DNA from 2 places in the Paenibacillus macerans genome. Region 1 is predicted to be linked to the other one. Evidence: predicted binding sites of a transcription regulator. Region 1 holds the regulator's gene; the other holds the start of a gene.

Region 1 (7,386 bases):
ACGTTTTATCCGCCTGCAGTTTACCGACTTGCTCGGTACGATCAAAAACGTGGAAATTCCGGTCAGCCAGTTGGAAAAAGCGCTCGACAACAAGATGATGTTTGACGGCTCTTCCATCGAAGGTTACGTTCGTATCGAAGAATCTGACATGTACCTCTACCCGGATCTGGATACCTGGGTGGTTTTCCCTTGGGTGACTGAAGATCGCGTTGCCCGCCTGATTTGCGACGTGTATATGCCGGATGGCACGCCGTTTGCCGGAGATCCGCGGGCCATTTTGAAGCGCGTGCTGAAGGAAGCGGAGGAAATGGGCTACACCTCGATGAACGTTGGTCCGGAACCGGAATTTTTCCTGTTCAAAACCGATGACAAAGGCAATCCGACGACGGAACTCAATGACCAAGGCGGCTACTTCGACCTGGCGCCGACGGACCTTGGCGAGAACTGCCGCCGCGAAATCGTGCTGACGCTGGAAGAGATGGGCTTTGAGATCGAAGCTTCTCACCATGAAGTGGCTCCAGGCCAGCACGAAATCGACTTCAAATATGCGGATGCGGTCAAAGCGGCCGACCAGATTCAGACGTTCAAACTGGTCGTCAAAACGATCGCGCGTCAGCACGGCCTGCATGCCACGTTTATGCCGAAGCCGCTGTTCGGCGTCAACGGCTCGGGGATGCACTGCCACCAATCGCTGTTTAGAGGGGATACGAACGCGTTTTATGAGGAAAGCGATCCGCTTGGCCTGAGCAAGGAAGCCCGTCATTACATGGCCGGCATTCTGAAGCACGCCCGCGCGTTCGCGGCGATCACGAACCCGACGGTCAACTCATACAAACGCCTTGTTCCGGGTTATGAAGCGCCGTGTTATGTGGCCTGGTCTTCCAGCAACCGCAGCCCGATGATCCGGATTCCGGCTTCCCGCGGCCTCAGCACCCGGGTCGAGGTGCGGAACCCTGACCCGGCGGCCAATCCTTACCTGGCGCTTGCCGTGATGCTCAAAGCGGGCCTGGATGGCATCAAGAAGGAGCTTCCGCTGGTGGAACCGGTCGATCGCAATATCTATGTGATGTCCGAGGAAGAGCGCGTCGAAGAAGGCATTCCAAGCCTGCCGGCCGATCTGAAGGAAGCGCTTGGCGAGCTGCTCCGCAGCGAAATCATTTCCGAGGCGCTTGGCGATCACGCCTTGACCCATTTCTACGAGTTGAAGGAAATCGAATGGGATATTTTCCGCACGCAAGTACATCCGTGGGAACGCGATCAGTACATGACGCTGTATTAATTGAGGAATCCCTTGGGGCCGTTGGCCTCAGGGGATTTTTGTTTTTTGCGGGCAATAATGGGCTCAGCCTAGGATATCGACGCTTAACAGCCTGCTGCTGGAACGACTTTGCGCCGGATGAACGGCTAACCTGTCGGGTGGAACGGCTGACCTGTCGAGTAGAATGACCAACCTGTTGGATGGTACGGCTAACCGTCGGGTGGAACGATACACCGTTGACCTTCAAAATAGCGGCACTTTATGTACTTATCATCCGGACCCAGGCATATTTATCCCCATTAGCGGCATTTTTTGTTCTTATTGACCTGTGAACCGTCCGGAATGCAGCATTTTCTCGAGGGCGGGGGAAAATAGCGGCATAAATTGTCTCTCTTTCTCTCAAATTGACGGACTTCGCCGGAATAACGACGTTTTTTGTCCTTATGTTGTTAGAGCCGGACCGGAGATCCTCCTTCGATCCAAGTACCATCACACTGGAAGGCTCAGCGCAACGGGTTAAGATAAAAAATAATCTTATGCAGTTCATACTTTTTCCATCAACCGGCCTGGCGAGTCCGTTTATTGGACTAGAATATTTTGGAAACTGTAATTATGCCGTTTTTTATTCAGCGATTGGATACCTTATAGATATAAGGAGGTTGAATGAAATGGTTACCGCACTCAAAAGATATCAGCGGCGCCGGTATCGTTTGAAACAGTGGTGGGTTTCCGAACGGGCGGGATTCGGGTTTGGATGGGGAATGCGAGGCAGACGGGGAAAATCCGGCTACGGAACGATGCCTTATTTCCCGGATTTGGATTGGGACTAGCGGACGGAGGGGTGCATCATCCCTTTTCCGATGAAAATTTCAAGTGGAAAAAAGGACGCTGCAGACTGTTCTGCTTCGTCCTTTTTTCATTGCCGTAAAATGAATCAGTTCAGATCCCGGAACAAGCCCACCACTTTACCGAGGATGGTCACGTGCTTCAGACGCAGCGGCTCCATGGTCGGATTTTCCGGCTGCAGACGAATATGGTCCTTCTCCTTGTAAAAGGTTTTGACCGTCGCCTCGTCGTCTTCGGTCATCGCAACCACGATATCCCCGTTGTTCGCTGTCTGCTGCTGGCGGACAATCACGTAATCTCCATTATGTATGCCGGCTTCGATCATGCTGTCCCCAACTACGGAGAGCATGAAGATTTCTCCGTCTCTTGTGTAATGATCCGGCAGCGGAAAGTAATCTTCGATGTTCTCCGTGGCGGTAATCGGAACACCGGCCGTGACTTTGCCCACGACGGGAACGCGTGCGACGGTTTGAGCGAAGTTATTGAAACTCTCGGATTCTTCCTGATTCAACAGCTCGATGGCACGCGGCTTGGTCGGATCGCGGCGGATCAGCCCCTTCTTCTCCAACCGGTCCAAATGGCCGTGAACCGTAGAGCTGGAGGCAAGTCCTACAGCTTCCCCAATCTCCCGGACAGAGGGAGGGTATCCCTTGGCGCGAACTTCATTGCGGATAAATTCCAGAATGGCCTGTTGCCGGCTGGATATCTTTGACATATCGGATCAACCCCATTTAGTAACGTTTGGAAAAATTATAACACAGAACTTCCGTTCGCACAAACATTAGTTCTAAAAGTAAACTTTAAAAAGAAATCAAAAAGTAATCTTTTGATCACGAAGCGGATTATGAAGCGGTTTCGACGTCGAATCTTGAATTCAGCCGGGCTCTAGCATATGCTTCCGAAGCATGTTCCTAAGGAAGCATTCAGGTGTTCACGTACCCAAAACGAACGCTAAGCTCCTAACGTCCACGGCTTCAACCAACTTTCTCGGTGCTGAATAACTGACTTTTTAAACTCGCACTAAAGAAAAAAGGGAACAATTGTTCGAAAAAAGTGTTGAATCAAACAAATGTTCGTGTTATAGTAATGGCATTAATAAGAACGCTTGTTTGGAGTGATGAATTTATGCCAAGATACACTACCTATAGAAGCATCTATGACCAACCTTCTTTTACTCGTCCCGCAAAGAGAAGACTACATATTTCGATGTTTCGTCACAGCCTCGCCAAGGTTGCCGTTTTTCTTCTGGTGCTGAGCCTTACTTGTACGGGCGTGGTAACGGCATTTGCCGCCTCCTCCGATTCCGGCCGTCCGGAGCGGGAGCTTGAGCAAGTCGTTGTTCTGCCCGGGGATACATTGTGGGAAATCGCGGTTGAACATAAGCCGCAAGGATCGGACACGCGCGTCTACATCAAGAAGTTGATTCGCGTCAACGGGTTGAACTCTAGCGAGATTAAGGCGGGGGATATTTTGTTCATTCCTTTGGAATGACAATACGTACAACATACGGAAATCGTTATTTTCTTATATATGTTAGCGCGTGTTTATAAGGGGCTGTCGTCAAAGCGGACTTTTTAAACCATTTCTATAAACTAAAGGGGCTTGCCATTGGCGTTCTGGAGTGATTTCCGCCGCCTTGACAAGCTCTTTTTCTCATGTCAAAGTAAGAATTAATGCCCTGCATGATGCTTGTTCCGCCAAAGTGCGGCTAAACCGGAATCATCGGAGCGCATAGTAAATGAATCCAGGAGGAAGATATGGACATCGATGCTTTGGTAAAGCGGATTAACGAACTGGCCCGCAAGCATAAAACGGAAGGTTTAACGCAGGACGAGATGCTGGAAAGAGCCCAGCTTCGCGAAACATACCTGGAGAATGTCCGCAGAAATTTTCGCCGGCAACTCGAATCGATCGAGATTGTAGATAAATAGGGGAGGAACATGCATGGCTTCGTTTGACCGGAAAGTGGAGCGGAATCAGCTCCGGATGCAGAAAAAAGGAAAGGGCCCGAATTTGGGGAGCGGGCAGGGCGGAAGAAACGCGAGAAGCGTCTTGGGACCTAACGGGGAAGGCGACGTCTTCAAAGGGCGCAACTTTATTTTGCCGATCGTGCTGTTCTTGTTGGCTCTGCTCTATGCCAGCGTCGGCATCATCGGGAATTCGGCCGAGGTGAATACGATGATGTATTGGATTACGATCATCCTTTACGCCGTGCTGGCGCTCGCCATATTTCTCCGCAAGCCGTATTTGCGCATCAACAAAAGCTGGCTCTACACCTCGAAATTTAACCGGGACAAATCTCTGGATGCCGGAAATATCAGCAAAATCATCGTAAGCCGGAACAAAATCGTAATTGAGCCGAAAATCCGGGATGCAAAATGGGTATTTTACCGGACGCGCAACCGCTTTGACACCGAGGCGATGGCCGCGCGGCTGGAACTGTATGCCAACACGCATCACGTGAAGCTGGTCAAGGAATAAGGAAGGCGTTGTTCATTTGCCCCCATAGGGAGATCATGGAGCGAGGTTGAAACGATGACGATTAAAGCTGTTTGTTTTGATTTGGACGATACGCTGCTGTGGGATGACCGCAGCGTAAAGGAAGCTTTTGCCGCGGCCTGCGAGTTCGCGGCGCAGCGGGTTCCGGGAATCGAGCCGGAAGAGCTGGAGGAAGCGGTGCGGCGGGAAGCACGCGGACTGTACGAGTCTTACGAAACGTATCCGTTTACGAAGATGATCGGGATTAATCCGTTTGAAGGCCTATGGGCTACGTTTTCGGCCGGAGAGCAGCCGGAGTTCCGCCAGCTGGAGCAGCTTGCCCCGGTATACCGCAAGGAGTCCTGGCGGCGCGGGTTGCTGGCCGTCGGCGTCGATAACGACCAGCTCGGCGAGGAACTGGCGGAGCGGTTCGCCAAAGAGCGCCGCGCCCGTCCGCATGTTTACGAAGAAACGTTTCAAGTGCTCAAGGAACTTCACGGAACCGTTAAGCTGCTGCTGCTGACCAACGGCTGCCCGGCCCTGCAGCAAGAGAAGCTCGACGGCGTGCCGGAGCTGGCGCCGTTTTTTGACGAGATCATCATTTCCGGCAAGTTCGGCAAGGGCAAACCCGATCCGTCCATTTTCCGCCATGCGCTGGAACGGTTAGGGATCGATGCCGGCGAAGGGATTATGGTTGGCGACAAGCTGACGACCGATATCAAAGGCTCGCTCAGCGTCGGCATGACGGCCATATGGATCAATCGCGACGGAAAACAGCCTAGCGACGAAATCAAGCCCGATTACGAAATTTCGCACTTGTCCGAGCTGCACGAAATTATCGCGCGATTGGCGTAAGCTTGCGTACGAACGTCCAATCTCAAAACGAATGTACGGAATAAGCGAAAAGGAGGGAAATCCATTGAAGGGAAAAGCCGGGCGGATCGCCGTTATGGTATTGTTGATCACGGTGCTTGGCGGCTGCGGACGAAGCGAAACGGCGGCGGTGGATAATGGACCGCTGGAGCCGATCCGGGTAGATCTTGAAGTAACGCCGGATACCGTTGAAAGCGGCGGGACCGTGACGTTTACCGCCAAGGTGGGGCATCGGGGGGAAAACGTCGATGACGCGCAGGAGGTTACGTTCGAATTTTGGAACACCGATGACGAAAACGCCGAGCACAGCAAAGTGACGGTAAAAAGCGCCGGAGACGGCGCCTATGTCCTCGAGCGCAAGTTTGCGGAGCCGGGAACCTATAAAGTGATTTCCCATGTGACCGCACGGGATCAACATTCGATGCCGTCCAAGCAGTTTACGGTACAGTAACGCCGATCGATCATTACATAAAAGCCCCGCGCGCAACAACGATCAAGCTGCCTGCATCCGCTGAGATGAGGGCAGCTTGTTTTTTGCAACATTTTTTGCAACATTTCATACGCCTGTCCTCTCTTTTCTTCAACGCTTTATTCTGTTAAACTAAGTCTTAACGTTTTACGGGAGGGACATGATCATGAGCAAACCGAGCCTGGAAGACCGAATAAAAGAACGAATATTGATACTTGATGGCGCCATGGGCACCATGATCCAGCAGGAGAACCTTGTTCCGAGCGATTTCGGCGGGGAAGAGCTGGATGGCTGCAACGAGATGCTCGTTCTCACCCGTCCGGATGTGATTCAAGGCATTCACGAGCAATATTTGGCGGCCGGAGCCGACCTGATAGAAACGAATACGTTTGGGGCAACCTCCGTTGTTCTGGCCGAATACGATATATCCCATAGAGCAAGGGAATTGAATTTGGCGGCGGCAAAGCTAGCCGTAGAGGCCGCGAAGAAATACAGTACGCCGGACCATCCGAGATATGTCGTTGGCGTACTTGGTCCGACGACCAAAACGCTGTCCGTCACCGGCGGGGTCACCTTCGACGAATTAACCGAAAGCTACGAGGAGCAGGCCATCGCCCTGATCGATGGCGGCGTGGATGCGCTGATGCTGGAAACGTCCCAGGATACGCTGAACGTGAAAGCCGGAAGTATCGGGATAACGCGGGCGCTGCAAAAATCGGGGAAACAGCTGCCGCTGATGATTTCCGGAACGATCGAGCCGATGGGTACGACTTTGGCCGGGCAAAATATCGAAGCGTTTTATATTTCGCTCGAGCATTTGAAGCCGATTTCGGTTGGATTGAACTGCGCCACCGGCCCGGAATTTATGCGCGATCATATCCGCACGCTTTCCGGCATTGCGAAAGCCGCGGTAAGCTGCCACCCGAACGCTGGACTGCCGGATGAAAACGGCAAATACCACGAATCCCCGGAATCGCTGGCCCAGAAAATGGCCGCGTTCGCCGAGGAGGGGTGGCTGAACGTCGCGGGCGGCTGCTGCGGCACAACCCCGGCACATATCGCCGCCCTGGCGCAGAAGCTGAGCGGATACCGGCCGCGCACGCTGGCCGGAGACCACCCTCCGGCGTTGTCTGGAATCGAGCCGGTTTATGTCGAAGCGGCAAATCGGCCTTATTTGGTCGGAGAGCGAACGAATGTTCTGGGGTCGCGAAAATTCAAACGCCTCATCGTGGAAGGCAAATACGAAGAGGCTTCGGAAATCGCCCGGGCCCAGGTGAAGAACGGCGCCCAGGTGATCGACGTGTGCGTTCAGGATCCGGACCGCGACGAAGCGGAGGACATCAAGAAGTTTCTTGAACTGGTCGTCAAGAAGGTGAAAGTGCCTTTGATGATCGATACGACCGATCCGAAGGTCATCGACCTGGCGCTGAAATACTGCCAGGGGAAATCGATTATTAACTCC
Region 2 (7,386 bases), 620 kb from region 1:
CAGCGCGATATCTTCGCCGAGTTCTCCGGCCATCAATCCGGCCAGGTACGCAACCTCCATCGAGTGCTTCAGCACGTTTTGACCGTAGCTTGTCCGGAACTTGAGGCGTCCCAGGATTTTGATCAAATCGGGATGAAGAGCATGCACGCCGACCTCGAAGGTAGCCTGTTCGCCATATTCGCGAATGCGTTCGTCCACTTCCCGGCGCGACTTCTCGACCATCTCTTCGATGCGCGCCGGGTGAATCCGTCCGTCCGCCACCAGTTTCTCCAGCGCGGTGCGGGCAATTTCGCGGCGTATCGGATCAAAGCCCGACAGAATCACCGCTTCCGGCGTATCGTCGATAATGAGATCAATTCCCGTCAACGTTTCGAGCGCACGAATATTACGTCCTTCGCGTCCGATAATCCGTCCCTTCATCTCTTCGTTCGGCAGGGTCACGACGGACACCGTCGTTTCCGCCACATGGTCGGCAGCGCAGCGTTGGATCGCCAGCGTGATGATTTCGCGGGATTTCTTGTCCGCTTCCTCCTTCGCCTGCTGTTCGATGTCCTTGATCATCTGTGCCGTCTCGTGGCGGACTTCCTGCTCAACGTTGTTCAAAATAATCGTGCGAGCATCTTCCATCGTCAGATTGGAGATGCGTTCCAATTCTTGAACCTGATTTTTGTAAATCAACTCGATTTGCTGCTGGGTTTCTTCGATCCGTTTCTCCTTGCTGACCACTTGCTCTTCTTTACGTTCAAGCGATTCTAATTTTTTATCCAGCGACTCTTCTTTTTGCAACAATCGTCTTTCTTGTCGTTGAATTTCATTCCGACGTTCACGAATGTCTTTATCAGCTTCGGTTCTTAGCTTATGGACTTCATCTTTCGCTTCCAGAACCGTTTCCTTTTTCAGTGCCTCTGCTTCCTTTCTCGCGTTTTCCAAGATTTGGCTTGCAGCGTGTTCCGCACTGGAAATTTTAGCTTCTGCAAGAGATTTGCGAATAAAATACCCGATCACGAACCCAAAGAATAAAGCGGCTGCAACGAGAACGAACCAGATTACAGGATTCATCTGTTCACCTCCCCGTTGTTTCCTCCAAGGCATTCCTTGGGATGTTTGCAGTTGTTAGTTACTTTTCTCATTCATCATTCGTACTAAGAATACATGACATGCCCATTCAGTTCAGCTGGTTCATGCTTATGCATGACGGTTCCGCAGAAAATACGGAAGTATCGGCCTCATGATTGGAGAACAAGAATCACATTCGGAGCCCATAATTTTGGAAGGAAAAAAAGGGACTTCAGCGATATGGATTCAAGTATCATTTTATTATTTGATGAAAGAAATTGTCAAGCAAATGACAAGAGTTCCCTCCCGTTCCGGTCTTGTCCGGCTATTCCGCGTCCCACTCGTCTTCAGCGCTCATTCCGTCTTCGCGGCCGAGCTCCCGAAGCACTTTTGAGACGATTTTTCCGGAAAAACCTCTGCGCTGCAAAAAAGCTCCTGTCTTGCGTTTTTTATCTAACGGTTCGCCGGAAGTACCGCGCCATTTCTTGGCCCCCAGCAGCATCGCGCTCGCGAATTCGTCGTCTTCGCTGACTTCGCCCAGCGCGTCCTCGATCAGAGGCTTGGAGACCCCTTTCTGGCGCAGTTCGTGGCGCACCCATAGTTTTCCCTTCCCCCGCAGTTTCACCCGCTGTGCAGCCCATTCCTGCGCATATGCGGCGTCATCGAGATAACCTTCGGCTTGCAGCCGGCCGATAACATCGTTTATCGTTTCCTCTCCCCAGCCTTTTTCCTTTAGGCGCATGGAGATTTCATACGCGGTCCGCGGCTTCCGGCTCAAATACGTCTGAGCGTCCGCATACCCCTGCTGCCGCTCATCCGCCGAAACGATCTCCTCCAGCTCCGCTTTGGTGAAAACCGCCCCTTTGATCATGCGGTATTTGATCATGACATCCTCATGAACCTCAAACGCGTACGCTCCGAAAAAAATCCGGTACCGATGTTTCGGCCGCTTCAGCACCTGCACCGAAGTAATGACCAGCTCCGCGTCTTCCGGAAAAGCGGATAATCCGGATTCCTTCACTTGGACGGAGTCCTCTACCTGGACGGAATCCTGCACTTGCCTGGATCCCTCCACTTGTCTGGATCCTTCCAGTTGTCTGAATCCCTTTCGGTCAGGCGTCCGCAATCTTTCCTGCCAAAACATCTCATCGGATATGTCAACGATATCGTGCCCGCCGCTTTGATCTTTTCCACGGCTTTTCTCCCATTGATTCAACTGCGTTCCTCCTGTGTCACACCCGGACCGGACTGGTACCAGGTGTAGATTCGGCTTTGTGTGTCCAAAAAAATACGCCGCTCGATAAAACTATAAGAAAACCTGCAAACCCAGGCTGCCTGGTATACTCCAGCGAAAAACACAAGAGTAAAAAATGGCGTTATTCCGGCGATTTCCGTCCATTTGAGGGAAATAGAGACAATTTATGTCGTTATTTTCTCGAGTCGCCAGGAAATCCTCACGTTCTGGGCCATTCATAGAAAAATAAGTACAAAAAATGCCGCTAATGAGGATGAACATGCCTGACTCAGGATAATAAGCACATAAAGTGCCGCTATTTTGAATGCCGACGCTCTGTCGTTCCAGTAGCCAGCTGTCAACACGGATTTTTAGGTCAAGCTGTATTTTTACCGTTTTCGGCCAACCGCCCCCAAACTGCAAAAGCGCCCTGCCCCGGCTATTTACCGACGGGGTCAGAGCGCTTCATGGCTGCTGCCTTATTCATCTCCGAAAAGCGCTTGCTCCTCTTGGAGTTCCATTTCCAGTTCGCTTGGCGACGCAGGAGCAACCGCAGTGGTCAAATTGCTCGATTCCCGGATTTTTTGTTCAATCGAATTGGCGATTTCCGTATGCTCTTTCAAGAACTGTTTCGCGTTCTCCCGGCCTTGACCGAGGCGTTCGCCCGCGAACGAATACCATGCACCGCTCTTATCCACGATATCCAATTCCACGCCGATGTCGATGATGCTGCCCTCTTTGGAAATACCTTCGCCGTACATAATGTCGATTTCGGCTTGTTTGAACGGCGGAGCGACTTTATTCTTCACGACTTTAATCCGCGTCCGGTTTCCGACCATATCGTTGCCCATCTTGATCGTTTCCACGCGGCGAACGTCCAGACGGATCGTCGAATAGAATTTCAAGGCCCGTCCACCCGGCGTTGTCTCCGGATTCCCGAACATTACGCCGACTTTCTCGCGAAGCTGGTTAATGAAGATCGCGATCGTTTTCGATTTGCTGATCGCCCCCGACAGCTTCCGCAGCGCTTGAGACATCAAGCGGGCTTGCAAACCGACGTGGGAATCCCCCATCTCGCCTTCGATTTCCGCCTTAGGTACGAGCGCGGCAACAGAGTCGATAACGATGATGTCAACCGCACCGCTGCGCACGAGCGCTTCGGCGATTTCCAACGCTTGTTCGCCCGTATCCGGCTGGGACAAAAGCAACTCGTCGATGTTTACGCCAAGCTTGCTTGCATAGGAAGGATCCAGAGCATGTTCCGCGTCGATAAATGCGGCTTGTCCGCCGATTTTCTGAACTTCCGCAATCGCGTGCAGCGCTACCGTCGTCTTACCCGAAGACTCCGGTCCGTACACTTCAATAATACGGCCGCGGGGCAATCCCCCGGTACCCAAAGCAATATCCAAAGCGATCGATCCGCTTGGGACGATCTCCACTTGCATGTGCGTCGACTCGCCCAGTTTCATGATCGAACCTTTACCGAATTGTTTTTCTATTTGCCGAAGCGCCATTTCCAGCGCAGCTTTACGATCTGACAATCAGCTCACATCCTTAAATGAGATAATAACACGATTACTTCCAACGTCTATAATTGTACCTTGTTTTGGAATGTTTGCCAAGCACTTTTTCGAACATATATTCGCGTAAATTTTCAACCCTCTCAAACCGGGATCTCAACCCTCCCAAACCCTCCCTTACCGTAAGGGAGGGCCCCAAGAGCCTGCTGCCCTTTGGATTCCCGCAAATTGAACTAACGCGGGAGGTTCTGAGGCGCTCCCTTGGCGCTCTCCCTGCGGGATTCGCTTACTTCGTGCTTGGAACGCTTTTCTCCCCTTCGGGGTACGTCTTACTATTGGTGCTCCAGGGCTACCTGAAAACACGCTGCAGGCACTGCTGCTTTCACGTGCACCCGGGTAGCTATGGGGAAGACTGCCGCTTGTCGCCCTTCGGGCACGCTCTGCTTATGGCGCTCCTGCGGGGGTGAACTGCTACGTAAGCTGTTTATTCTGCAATGTTTGTGCTTGCAGCCGCTCTCCCTCCGGGATTCGCTTTACTTTGGCGCAAGGCTTTAGCTTGTTTATCCCTTGCTTGGTGCTCCTATAGTGACTTTTGTGCTTGCAGCCGCTCTCCCTCCGGGATTCGGCTATACTTCGGTGCAGGGCTTTAACTAGTCAATTGATTAGACACAACTAGACATCGACCCAACGTTCGCCAAAACGTACAACTTCGCTCCTCCTCCCAAACAAATTTCCAAACAAAAAAAGAACCGCAGCACAACTGTTCGTTTGCTACGGTTCTTCCGTGTCTTGATTATATGCCAAGCGGCCGAAAAGTGCAAGAAGCATGCTGAGACGGTGAGCATCGTGCGCCATACGACCAGAGCCTCTGCAATCCGGTTGTCCCTTCACCACTCATTGGAAAAATCCAATAGATTGTCGGAACTCGCTCGATTTTTGGAGTTCTCATTGGAAATATCCAATAGATCGCGCTCAAAATCGCCCGTTATGCTCCTGCTGAATCTAATCAATTGGAAATATCCAATCAAACTGCCGGGTTTGCCGTTAAATTTCAATTCTATTGGATAACTCCAATCAGAACGCGGTGTCAATTAAGCTGCGGGAACTCATCGCTCTCACACATGCACATGCACTAAGCTTACGACTCCATCAACGCTCTCCACAACCGGTACAAAATCGTTTTGGCCGAGCGCATGCGGACGGCATCGCGGTTGCCTTTCAGGTTCAGCTCGTATACGGCCGTATCCCCGCCGCGGCGGGAGATCGCGATATAGACGAGCCCGGCCGGCTTGCGTTCGGAAGCGCCTGGGCCGGCGACGCCGGTGATCGAAAGGCCAAAGTCGGTATCGGCGGTCAGCCGCACCTGCTCAGCCAGCACCCGCGCCGTTTCCGCGCTGACGGCGCCAGGAGCGCCATCGCCTTCGAGCAGTTCATGCGGAACGTTCAGCAGCTTCTCCTTCATCGCGTTGGAATAGCAGACGATGCCGCCCATAAACACGGCCGAGCTCCCCGGAATCGCGGTGATCATCTCCATCAGCAGCCCGCCGGTGCAGCTCTCGGCCGCACTGAGCGTCAGCCCGCGCTGGGCCATCAGCTCCAAAATCTTCTGCTCGATCGGCACATCGACGTTCGCGTACAGATGCTCCGGCAAGCGGGAAGCGATTTCCCGCTCCATAGCACCCAGCTTCTCCATCGCTTCCCGTTCGCTCGCCGCCTTGGTGGAAACGCGGATCGTGACCTCGCCTTCCTTGGCGTAAGGGGCCACGGTCGGGTCCGACTGCTCCTTGATCAAATCGAGCAGCTTCGTCTCCAGCGCCGATTCGCCGATCCCGGCAAACTTGAGCATTTTCGAATAGATCGGCATTTCCTCGGATAGCGCATGCTTCAAAATCCACGGCTTCGCCTGGCGCTCGAACATCGGTTTCATTTCCTTCGGCGGACCGGGCAAAACGATATAAAACTTGCCGCCGGCCGCAACCGCATCCCCAACCGCCAGACCGGTTTCGTTCGGAAGCGGGGTCCCGCCGTCAATCGCCAGCGCCTGGCGGCGGTTGTTTTCCGTCATCGGCACGCCCCTGTCCTTGAAAAAGCGTTCGACATTCGCCATCGCTTCCGGGTCGACATAGAGCGGCCGCCCAAGCACCTCGGCCAGCGCCTCCTTGGTCAAATCGTCTTGCGTCGGCCCGAGCCCCCCGGTAAAAATCAGCAAATCGGCGCGGGCAGCCGCCGTCTCCACCGCTTGGGCAAACCGCTTCCGGTTGTCGCCGACCACCGTCTGAAAATATACGTCAATCCCAAGCGCGGCCAGCTCCTGGGATAAATATTGCGCATTGGTGTTTACGATTTGCCCGAGCAGCAGCTCCGTCCCCACCGCGATAATTTCCGCTTTCATTTGCTTTCACGTCTCCTTCCGGCAATCCAAAACAAGCCTCTGCCTGAGCATTAAATACTTCGCTTCAAAACATAGCACGCAAAGCATCGCATTCAAAGCATCTCACTCAGAGCATCACATTCAAAGCATTACACCCCAAGGATCACACTCAATGGATCACACCCCAAGCATCGCACTCAAGGCACTACATTTTCGAAAAAGAAAGCACGCTTTTATTTTTGACGAAATAGTCGATGCCCGAATAAATCGTAATGATCGCCGCCAGCCAGATCGCGATATCGTCAAACGGGATGTTCAGCCAGGCAAACGGGAAATTGTTCAGAAGCAGCACGGTAATCGCGATGATCTGGATGATTGTTTTCGCTTTACCCCATTTGCTGGCGGCGATCACGGAACCTTCGAGCAGCGCTACCTCCCGCAGGCCGGTTACCGCAAATTCGCGCGCGATAATGATGACGGCGATCCAGGCGTTGCATTTGCCAAGCGACACGAGCCCGATCAACACGGTGCCCACCAGCAGCTTGTCGGCAAGCGGGTCGAGCAGTTTGCCCAGATTCGTCACCAAATTGTATTTCCGGGCGATGTATCCGTCGATTCCGTCCGTGCTGGCGGCGACGATGAACAGCACCGCGGCAATCAACTGATGGACCGGCAGCGCGTATGTGCCCGCAACGAGCTCATAAGACAGCCAGCCCGCATCCAGCAGCAAAAAAAGCAGCATCACCGGAATCATAAAAATACGCGTCAGTGTAATGCGGTTGGGCAAATTCACAGGACAGCCTCCCCGGTTAAATCATATTCAAATGCGTGCGTAATCCGCACTTTGGCAATATCGCCGATATTCCCGGAGCAGTTCGTCACGAACACTTCCCCGTCGATTTCGGGCGCGTCGAATTGCGAGCGCCCCACATAAACGTCGCTCCGCCCATCGTAGCGCTCCACAAGGACATCCAGCACTTTGCCGATGTATTTGCCGCTGTTTTCGTTCGCCACGGTGCGCTGAATCTCCATCAACGTATTGGCCCGCCATTCCTTGACGTCCTCGGCGACCTGATCCGGCAGCCGCGAAGCCGGCGTATCCTCTTCCTGCGAGTATGTAAACACGCCCAGCCGGTCGAATTTGATCTCCCGGACGAAATCGCATAGCCGCTCGAAATCTTCCTCGGTTTCGCCCGGGAATCCCA

The links. Region 1 encodes LexA, which represses DNA repair genes until DNA is damaged. Its sites were predicted from a motif close to CGAACATATGTTCG; they were not measured.
Region 2: the regulator LexA is predicted to act here: its motif matches at 3,922-3,935, upstream of recA (recombinase RecA).

What each region holds. Positions count from the first base shown of each region.
Region 1 covers NZ_UGSI01000001.1:1,481,499-1,488,884, reverse strand. The annotation lists gene glnA (type I glutamate--ammonia ligase) at 1-1,279, shown strand, start outside; gene DYE26_RS33335 (hypothetical protein) at 1,927-2,088, shown strand; gene lexA (transcriptional repressor LexA) at 2,193-2,819, opposite strand; gene DYE26_RS06830 (LysM peptidoglycan-binding domain-containing protein) at 3,311-3,595, shown strand; gene DYE26_RS06825 (DUF896 domain-containing protein) at 3,862-4,035, shown strand; gene DYE26_RS06820 (hypothetical protein) at 4,049-4,585, shown strand; gene DYE26_RS06815 (HAD family hydrolase) at 4,640-5,437, shown strand; gene DYE26_RS06810 (FixH family protein) at 5,502-5,906, shown strand; gene metH (methionine synthase) at 6,091-7,386, shown strand, end outside.
Region 2 covers NZ_UGSI01000001.1:856,712-864,097, reverse strand. The annotation lists gene rny (ribonuclease Y) at 1-1,059, opposite strand, end outside; gene DYE26_RS03985 (regulatory protein RecX) at 1,382-2,272, opposite strand; gene DYE26_RS33075 (hypothetical protein) at 2,363-2,713, opposite strand; gene recA (recombinase RecA) at 2,770-3,831, opposite strand; gene DYE26_RS03975 (competence/damage-inducible protein A) at 4,949-6,202, opposite strand; gene pgsA (CDP-diacylglycerol--glycerol-3-phosphate 3-phosphatidyltransferase) at 6,387-6,974, opposite strand; gene rimO (30S ribosomal protein S12 methylthiotransferase RimO) at 6,971-7,386, opposite strand, start outside.